Regions from separate parts of the Clostridium celatum genome, predicted to be linked through region 2. Evidence: a T-box and tRNA genes for the amino acid it is inferred to sense, from the RefSeq annotation. Region 2 holds a T-box; the other holds one or more tRNA genes.
What was found. The T-box of region 2 lies ahead of leuS (leucine--tRNA ligase). A T-box ahead of a tRNA ligase gene usually reads a tRNA of that ligase, here a tRNA-Leu.

Region 1 (4,441 bases), on a different contig from region 2:
CATTCCTTATCTGTTGTGGCCTTTATACATATTTCATTCCATGTACTTATATCTTCACTAGTCTTATTTTTAAATTCTTCTTCACTAGTAGTCATATAATTAGATTCTATTACAAAATTACCTAGTTCTTCTGCAGTATCAAATATTTTTAAATATAAAAATTCTCTACTATCACCATACCAAGTTCTATTAAAATCTCTAACAAATCTTTTTAGTTCCTGACTCACTTTATTTTTAGGTAATTCCCAGCAATGTTTTATCATTTTCACATGCTTTCTCATATTTTCAGCCTCTAATTTAGTTATTTTTTTAGAACGTTCACCTTCATTTATTATTTCCTCTACCGGTTTTACTGGAATATAAGAAACTGTTCCTTTCTTGCCATTAATCCAAATATAAAATGCCTCTTGTAAAAATGAATATTGAATATATCCTATTAAAGCATTAACATTTGGAAAATAACTCCATACATTGTTTAATCCATTTCCTTTAGAAAATATTAAAGTATGGATATAAAGGCTCTTATCTGTAGGCGTTTTATCCATCAGCATATGACCTCTAATGGTTTTATTTTTGATAATAAGACTTTCCCAATATTCAAAAGAATTATAATTTTGCCTCACAATTATCACCTTTCTTCATAATTTTTAATATAATATATTATAATTTAATATTACCACTTTATAACATTTATAATCAATATAACTTTTAACAGACAGTTAATTTGAAAATTCAAAAAAATCATTCTATAATATAAGTATAAAATTTAAAGGGGGCAATTATTTGTACACGTGCGAAATATGTGGTAAAGAAGCTGATGTTCATCATATAGTTCACAGAAGCGAGGGCGGTTTTGATATAGATATAAACTATAAGTATTTATGTGCTTTTCATCATCGCGGAAAAGATGGGCCACATCAAAATATTTTTGTTGATTTACAATATAAGATAGAGATGCAAACTAAGTTGTACAATATTCTTCCTAAAAAATATTATTCACCTAAAGAAATATCTCAAATTTTAGGTCTTCACAATGGATCTTTAAAGAGATTACTAAAGAATTTAAAAAGATATAAAGAAGGATACAAGAAAGAAGATATAATATTTACATTAATGGGATGTGTAAAATATAATGTAGATATTTTAGAAGAATTAGCTTTAGATTTATTAATAGAACAACTTTAACAAATATCCACCAAGACTTAATATAATAATCTTTGGTGGTTTTTTTATTTATATAAAAACTTGTTTAAATAAAAATAAAAGACGTTGTATAATTACAACGTCTTTATCATGGAGCGGGTAGTGGGAATCGAACCCACCTTTCCAGCTTGGAAGGCTGGAGTATTACCGATATACGATACCCGCATATATTTTTATCTGAATTTCTCAGACATCTTACATTAACGATTATATAAAACACTTTATAGCTTGTCAATACACTTTTTTATATTTTTTTATATTTTTTTATTCAGCTATTTAAATTTTTATTTATAAAATGGTGCAGATGAAGGGAGTCGAACCCATACGCCAATGGCGCTAGATCCTAAGTCTAGTGCGTCTGCCAATTTCGCCACATCTGCATTTACACTTTTATATATATTATAACATTTACATTTTTACACTTCACTACATAATTGTAATTTTATTTAAATTATATTTTATACACCTTCTAAATTGAATCTAATATTAAAACCTAAATTCGGCTTTTTAAAATCATAAGTACATCCCTTTTGTTTGTCTGCAACGATAAATAATTCTTTGTTCCCCACTATCATAAATCTCTCAAAAAATTTCTCCTTATTGCTACGCCAATATCTAAAAATCCAATGATTAGATTTACTTTCAAAAAAATTTAACCAATCATAAACGCTTATTTCTCCATCATACATTTATATCACCATTCCCCTAACCTTTAATTTAATAAATTATATTCTTAAACTTTACTTAATATTCATTATTTATATACATATTTATTTTTTTATTAAAAATATATTTTTAGGTACTGTTTATCTTTGGCTTAATATAATGGTACTGTAAAATAATATATCTATTACCTATTTTATTCAAAATATTAAAATAAAATTTCAAATTAATAAGTTTGTTTTATAGTTTATGTTTATATCTATCAATACTATTAACTAATTAATAACCTAAATTAGGTTTTATAAAAAAGCAGAACCCTTTATTGACATAAATCATATAGATATTTATAATTATTCTTAAGAAAATTTATAAAGATAAATATTAAATTTTTATTTCACTGATAGATTTAAATTATAATTAATATTTACACTTTATTATTTAAAACTATATAAGATTTATAACTTTTTATAGTATAAAAGTTATTTCATATTGTTAACTCTATGAAGAGACGAGTAAATTAAACCTTCATTTCAAGAGAGAAAATACCCTGGCTGTAAGTATTTTTAAATGAAATTAATTGAAGACTACCTCTGAGAGACTCTAATCCAGTCCGTTTCATCACGTTACGATGATTCTTAAGTGGCCTTTTTAGGCAATTAAGGGTGGAACCGCGGGAATGTAATGCTCTCGTCCCTTTTCTATACTATTTTTGTATAAGAAAAGTGACGTAGGGCTTTTTTTATACAATTAATCAGCCCTTGTGCTGTTATTTATTTCTACCAAAAATATAAACAAAATAAACGAAGGGAGATTTTTTTAATGATTAAAATTACTTTAAAAGATGGATCAGTTAGAGAAGTTGAAAATGGTTCATCAGTTTTAGACGCTGCTAAGTCTATAAGTGAAGGTTTAGCTAGAGCTGCTTACTGTGGAAAAATTAATGGAAAGGTTGTTGACTTAAGAACAATCTTAAATGAAGATTGCGAGCTTGAAATCTGTACTTTTGATACTGAAGAAGGAAAAGATGCTGTAAGACACAGTATATCTCATGTACTTGCTGCTGCCGTTAAAAGATTATATCCAAATGCTAAAATTGCTATAGGACCAGCTATTGCTAATGGATTCTACTATGACTTTGATGTAGAAAAAGCCTTCACTGCTGAAGATTTAGATAAAATCGAAGCTGAAATGAAAAAAATAATAAAAGAAAATCCTCAAATTGAAAAATTTGAACTTCCAAGAAGTGAAGCTGTAGAGCTTATGAAAGATGAACCTTATAAGGTTGAATTAATAAATGATTTAGGTGAAGATGAAATAATTTCATTCTATAAGATGGGTGATTTTACAGATCTTTGTGCAGGACCTCATGTACTATCATTAAAGAACATTAAAGCAATTAAACTTCTAAGAACTGCTGGTGCTTACTGGAAAGGCGACGAAAAGAACAAAATGCTTTCTAGAATATATGGAACAGCATTCTTAAAGAAAGCCGATTTAGATGCTTATTTAGAAGCCTTAGAAGAAGCTAAAAAGAGAGATCATAATAAATTAGGTAGAGAACTTGGAATTTTCACTACTGATGAAAAAGTAGGTCAAGGACTTCCTCTATTCATGCCTAAGGGAGCTAAGTTATTCCAAACTCTTCAAAGATGGATTGAAGATGAAGAAGAAAAAAGAGGATATGTTTTAACTAAGACTCCATTTATGTCTAAAAATGACTTATTTGTAGCTTCTGGTCACTGGAGCCACTATAAAGATGGTATGTTTGTATTAGGAGATGAAGAAAAGGACACTGAAGTTATGGCTTTAAGACCAATGACTTGTCCATTCCAATTCACTGTGTATAATGCAGAGCAACACAGCTATAGAGATCTTCCAATAAGATATGCAGAAACTTCTACTCTATTTAGAAAAGAAGCTTCTGGAGAAATGCACGGTCTTACTAGAGTTAGACAATTCACTTTATCAGAAGGTCATATAATCTGTACTCCAGAGCAAGTTGAATCTGAGTTTAGAGAAGTAATTGATTTAATAAACTACGTTATGGAAACTTTAGGAATAGCTGAAGACATCTCTTATAGATTCTCTAAATGGGATCCAAAAGATACTGAAAAGTATATAAATAACCCAGAAGCTTGGGAAGCTACTCAAAATCAAATGAGAACTATACTAGATCACTTAAATATAGATTACGTTGAAGCTGAAGGCGAAGCAGCATTCTATGGACCAAAGCTTGATATTCAATCTAAAAACGTTCATGGAAAAGAAGATACAATAATTACAGTTCAAATCGACTTTGCCTTAGGTGAAAGACTTGGTATGAGCTATATTGATAAAGATGGTGAAAAGAAAATACCATTCGTTATTCATAGATCATCAATTGGATGTTATGAAAGAACAATTGCTACTTTAATAGAAAAATATGCTGGTGCTTTCCCAACTTGGATGTCTCCAGTTCAAGCTAAAGTTCTTCCACTTTCAGATAAATATGCTGAATATGCTGATGAAGTAGTTAGCACTTTAAGAAGAAATGGTGTTAGAGTTGAAGTTGACCACAGAACTGAAAAAATTGGTT
Region 2 (4,441 bases):
TTAGACATTATAAGTCCTGCTGGTGCTGACATAAAACTTGCAGATACTAAATATTCTATTGGAATTCCTAATAGTGAATATCCAACTAAAATTGAACCTGAAACTGAAGCAAGTCCACCGACCATAACTGTAAATAATTCTGATTCTGTAAGTTTTTCTACATATGGCTTAATTAAAAGTGGTGCTTCTGTTTGCCCTAAAAATATATTGGCTGAAGCTGATATAGTTTCTAATTTAGATGTTCCTAAAAGTTTAGATAATGCTCCACCTATTATTTTAATTATAAATTGCATAATACCTAAGTAATACAAAACCGATACTACTGCTGATATAAATATAATTACTCCTAAAACATTAACAGCAAATATACTTCCATCATTAGTTAATGATCCAAATAAAAATTTTATTCCTTCATTTGCATAACTAATTACTGATTGTACTCCTAATGCTATCTTGCTTAGTACATATTTACCTACACTCCACTTTAATACAGCAAATGCAAATGCAAATTGAATAACAAATCCAATTATTATAGTTCTCCAGTTTATTTTCTTCTTGTTATTTGAAAACAAGAAAGCTACTAGAAATATAAATACTATTCCTAGGATACTATTTAATATCGCCATAAAAATATCCCGTCCTTTGTTAAATGTTATTTCTTCTTTAGTTTTATCAAAAATATATTCTTATATTCTTTAAATACAGTAAATCTTACTATTTTAAAATACAGTATATATTTAAACTCTTAATATAACTTATCTTATTTCTTTGCCAAAAGGCATTAATAATACCTTGGCTATTTTGAAACAATTTATTATTTTTTATTTTATTCATTTAGAAAAAACTAATAATAAAAGTAATTTCATAAATTAGTATTTATATAAATATCAATGATAATCTATGGAGTTTATTATTGAGTAACTATTATAATAGTTACTCAATAATATAACTTGAATTCCAATTAATAATATTACTATATTTAAAACTATAATTCTTTGTTATATCTTTTAAGTATCACTCTTTTAATTTAGATGATTTTTTAGTTTTGTTTTCAGAAAACCCTTTTTTTATTTCAAAACACCCAACTAAAAATAAGAAACCACCAAAAGCCTTTTTTAATATTTCTGAAGATAAATAGTTAGCCAAAAAAGCACCACAAATAGCTCCTAATACTCCAAATGTCGCTATAGGTAGTACTAATTTCAAAATAACATTCTTATTTTTTATATGGATTGCAAGAGCAAAGATTGCCATTGGAATAGATGAAAGTAAATTAATACTTTGTGCAATCTTAGGGTCAACACCAACAAACATGACTAGCGCTGGTATAAGTATAGTTCCTCCTCCCATCCCCATGCCTCCAATAATTCCCGCAAAAAAACCTATTATTGTATAAATCATTAAAACACCATCCTAATAGCCGCTATTATCATTATAACCCCAAAGGCTATTCTTAAAAATTTCCCTGTAAGTCTACATAATAATTTAGCTCCAATAATTCCACCTATTATACTCCCAATGGCGACTTTCCATGTTAGTGTAAAATCATAAGTTCCTTTTGCTATATAAATAGCTGAACTTGCTCCTGTTAAAAATATAATTATAGCTAATGCTGTGGCATGTGATTTATGCTCTTCTACTTTAATGATATCATTAAGAATTGGTACTAAAAGAGTTCCTCCACCTGAACCAAAAGAGCCATTTATAAAACCTGTAAATAAACCTATTAATGAGTTTTTTATATTAAAACTCTTCTTTTCATTTTTCATATACCTCACCACCTACTTGTATTTTAACCATTTATCCTATTTTAATTTAAAATCACTATTATTTTTTCTATATTTCACCCTTTAATATTTTAAAACTTTTAAAATTTAATTCTAAATTCTTTTGTCATTCTCATTTATAGTTCTTATTTTTGTTAATATTGACTTACTTATATTTTTTGATATATAATTAGTTAAATTAATATTTTGCGTTGATAAGGAGTACTACTATTAGTACGTATCTTCAGAGAGCTGTTGGTTGCTGCAAAACAGTGATACACTTTTAGGAACTTGCCTTTGAGCTTACTTGTTAGAAGCAAGTACGGAATCCCCGTTATAGATTTGAGTGAGAAATTTAAAAATATTTTTAAAAGTATTTATTTATAAATTTCTAATAAGAGTGGTACCGCGAAATATAGCTTTTCGTCTCTTAATTGAGATGAGAGGCTTTTTTTATATATTTTTTCAAATTCAGGGAATAATTTAATTAGTTAGAAGTTAGAGGTTACTATTGGAACTCTTTTTAGAGTTTCTAAAAATATATTTTTAATTTACATAGTGTGAATTTTTTTAACTACTACCTCAAAACTACTAATTTAATATTGTTGTGCAATATTAAATTATTCTCGTAATATCTAAGGAGGGTTTTAACTATGAGTAACTACGGAACTGCTATTGATAAGAAGTGGCAAAAGAAGTGGGAAGAAACTGAACTTTACAAATTTAATCCAGATGCAGAGGGCGAAAAGCTTTATGTTTTAGAAATGTTCTCTTATCCATCTGGAAGCCAATTACATGCTGGTCACTGGTTTAACTATGGACCTGTTGATTCATGGGCAAGATTAAAGAAAATGCAAGGATATAATGTATTCCAACCAATGGGATTTGATGCTTTTGGTTTACCTGCAGAAAACTTTGCAATTAAAACAGGAATTCATCCATGGGATTCTACTGAAAAGAATATAAAGACTATGGAAGAACAATTAAGAGCTATGGGAGCTATGTTTAACTGGGAAAATGAAGTTATAACTTGTACTCCTGAATATTATAAATGGACTCAATGGGTATTCTTACAATTATTAAAGAATGGTTTAGCTTACAGAAAAAAAGCTCCTGTAAACTGGTGCCCATCTTGTAACACAGTTCTAGCTAACGAACAAGTTGTTGATGGTGCTTGTGAAAGATGTTCAACTGAAGTTACTAAGAAAGATTTAACTCAATGGTTCTTTAAAATTACAGAATATGCTGATGAATTATTAGAAAAGCTAGATACTTTAGATTGGCCAGAAAAGACAGTTGCTATGCAAAAGCATTGGATTGGTAAGTCTACTGGTGCTGAAGTTAATTTCAAAGTTAAAGATTCAGATATTAACTTTAATGTATTCACAACAAGAGTTGATACTTTAAATGGTGTTACTTATGTTGTTTTAGCTCCTGAAAATCCATTAGTTGATGAATTAACTACAGCTGAAAATAAAGCTGCTGTTGAAGAATATAAAGAAGCTGCTAAAAAACAATCTGATATAGAAAGACAATCTCTTACAAGAGAAAAAACAGGTGTATTCACTGGATCATATGCTATAAATCCTATAAATGGTAAAGAGGTTCCAGTTTGGGTTGGAGACTACGTTCTTGCAACTTATGGTACTGGTGCTGTTATGGCTGTTCCAGCTCACGATGAAAGAGACTACGCTTTTGCTACTAAATTTAACTTACCAATAGATCAAGTTATAACTAGCAAAAAAGGCGGAGAAGTTGAATTACCATACTGCGAATATGGAGTTCTAGTTAATTCCGGTGAATTTGATGGATTAACTACTGAAGAAGCTAAAGAAGCTATTGTTGAAAAGCTAGCTAAACAAGGTTTAGGATCTGCTAAAGTTAATTACAGATTAAGAGACTGGTTAGTTTCAAGACAAAGATATTGGGGTGCTCCAATTCCAATAATTTACTGTGAAGATTGTGGTGCTGTTCCAGTTCCTGAAAAAGACCTTCCAGTTGAATTACCATATAATGTTGAATTTGCTCCAGATGGTAAGTCACCACTTGCTAAGTGTGAAGAATTCGTAAATACTACTTGTCCTTGTTGTGGTAAGCCAGCTAAGAGAGAATGTGATACTTTAGATACATTCGTTTGTTCTTCTTGGTACCAAATGAGATACGTAGATAATAAGAATGATAAAATCGCATTTGATAAAGAAAAAGTAGATAAGATGCTTCCAGTTGATAAATATGTTGGTGGACCTGAGCATGCTTGTATGCACTTATTATATGCAAGATTTATAACTAAGGCTTTAAGAGATATGGGTTATTTAAGCTTTGATGAACCATTCAAGAGCTTAACTCATCAAGGACTTATCTTAGGACCAGACGGATTAAAGATGTCTAAGTCTAAAGGAAATACTATCTCTCCAGATGATTACATCAAAGAATATGGTGCAGACGTATTTAGAATGTACTTAATGTTTGGATTTGCTTACACTGAAGGTGGAGCTTGGAGTGACGATGGTATTAAATCTGTTGCTAGATTTGTAGATAGAATTGAAAGATATCTAACAATGTGCAGAGAAGCTATTGAAGCTGGTACTAACAATAAAACTACTATGGATAAAGCTGAAAAAGAATTAAACTTCTGGTTAAATAATGCTATTAAAGGTGTTACTGAAGACGGAGAA

Region 1: it encodes a tRNA-Leu, which carries the amino acid that the T-box ahead of leuS (leucine--tRNA ligase) is inferred to sense. The anticodon was not compared.

Annotation. Positions count from the first base shown of each region.
Region 1 is NZ_JAJKGM010000010.1:36,561-41,001, reverse strand. Features, by position in the region: gene LPC13_RS06415 (hypothetical protein) at 1-623, opposite strand, end outside; gene LPC13_RS06410 (HNH endonuclease) at 784-1,185, shown strand; tRNA gene LPC13_RS06405 (tRNA-Gly) at 1,295-1,368, opposite strand; tRNA gene LPC13_RS06400 (tRNA-Leu) at 1,500-1,583, opposite strand; gene LPC13_RS06395 (hypothetical protein) at 1,662-1,892, opposite strand; T-box leader at 2,358-2,564, shown strand; gene thrS (threonine--tRNA ligase) at 2,686-4,441, shown strand, end outside.
Region 2 is NZ_JAJKGM010000011.1:56,483-60,923, forward strand. Features, by position in the region: gene LPC13_RS06925 (NupC/NupG family nucleoside CNT transporter) at 1-626, opposite strand, end outside; gene LPC13_RS06930 (sulfite exporter TauE/SafE family protein) at 1,015-1,401, opposite strand; gene LPC13_RS06935 (sulfite exporter TauE/SafE family protein) at 1,401-1,769, opposite strand; T-box leader at 1,970-2,200, shown strand; gene leuS (leucine--tRNA ligase) at 2,420-4,441, shown strand, end outside.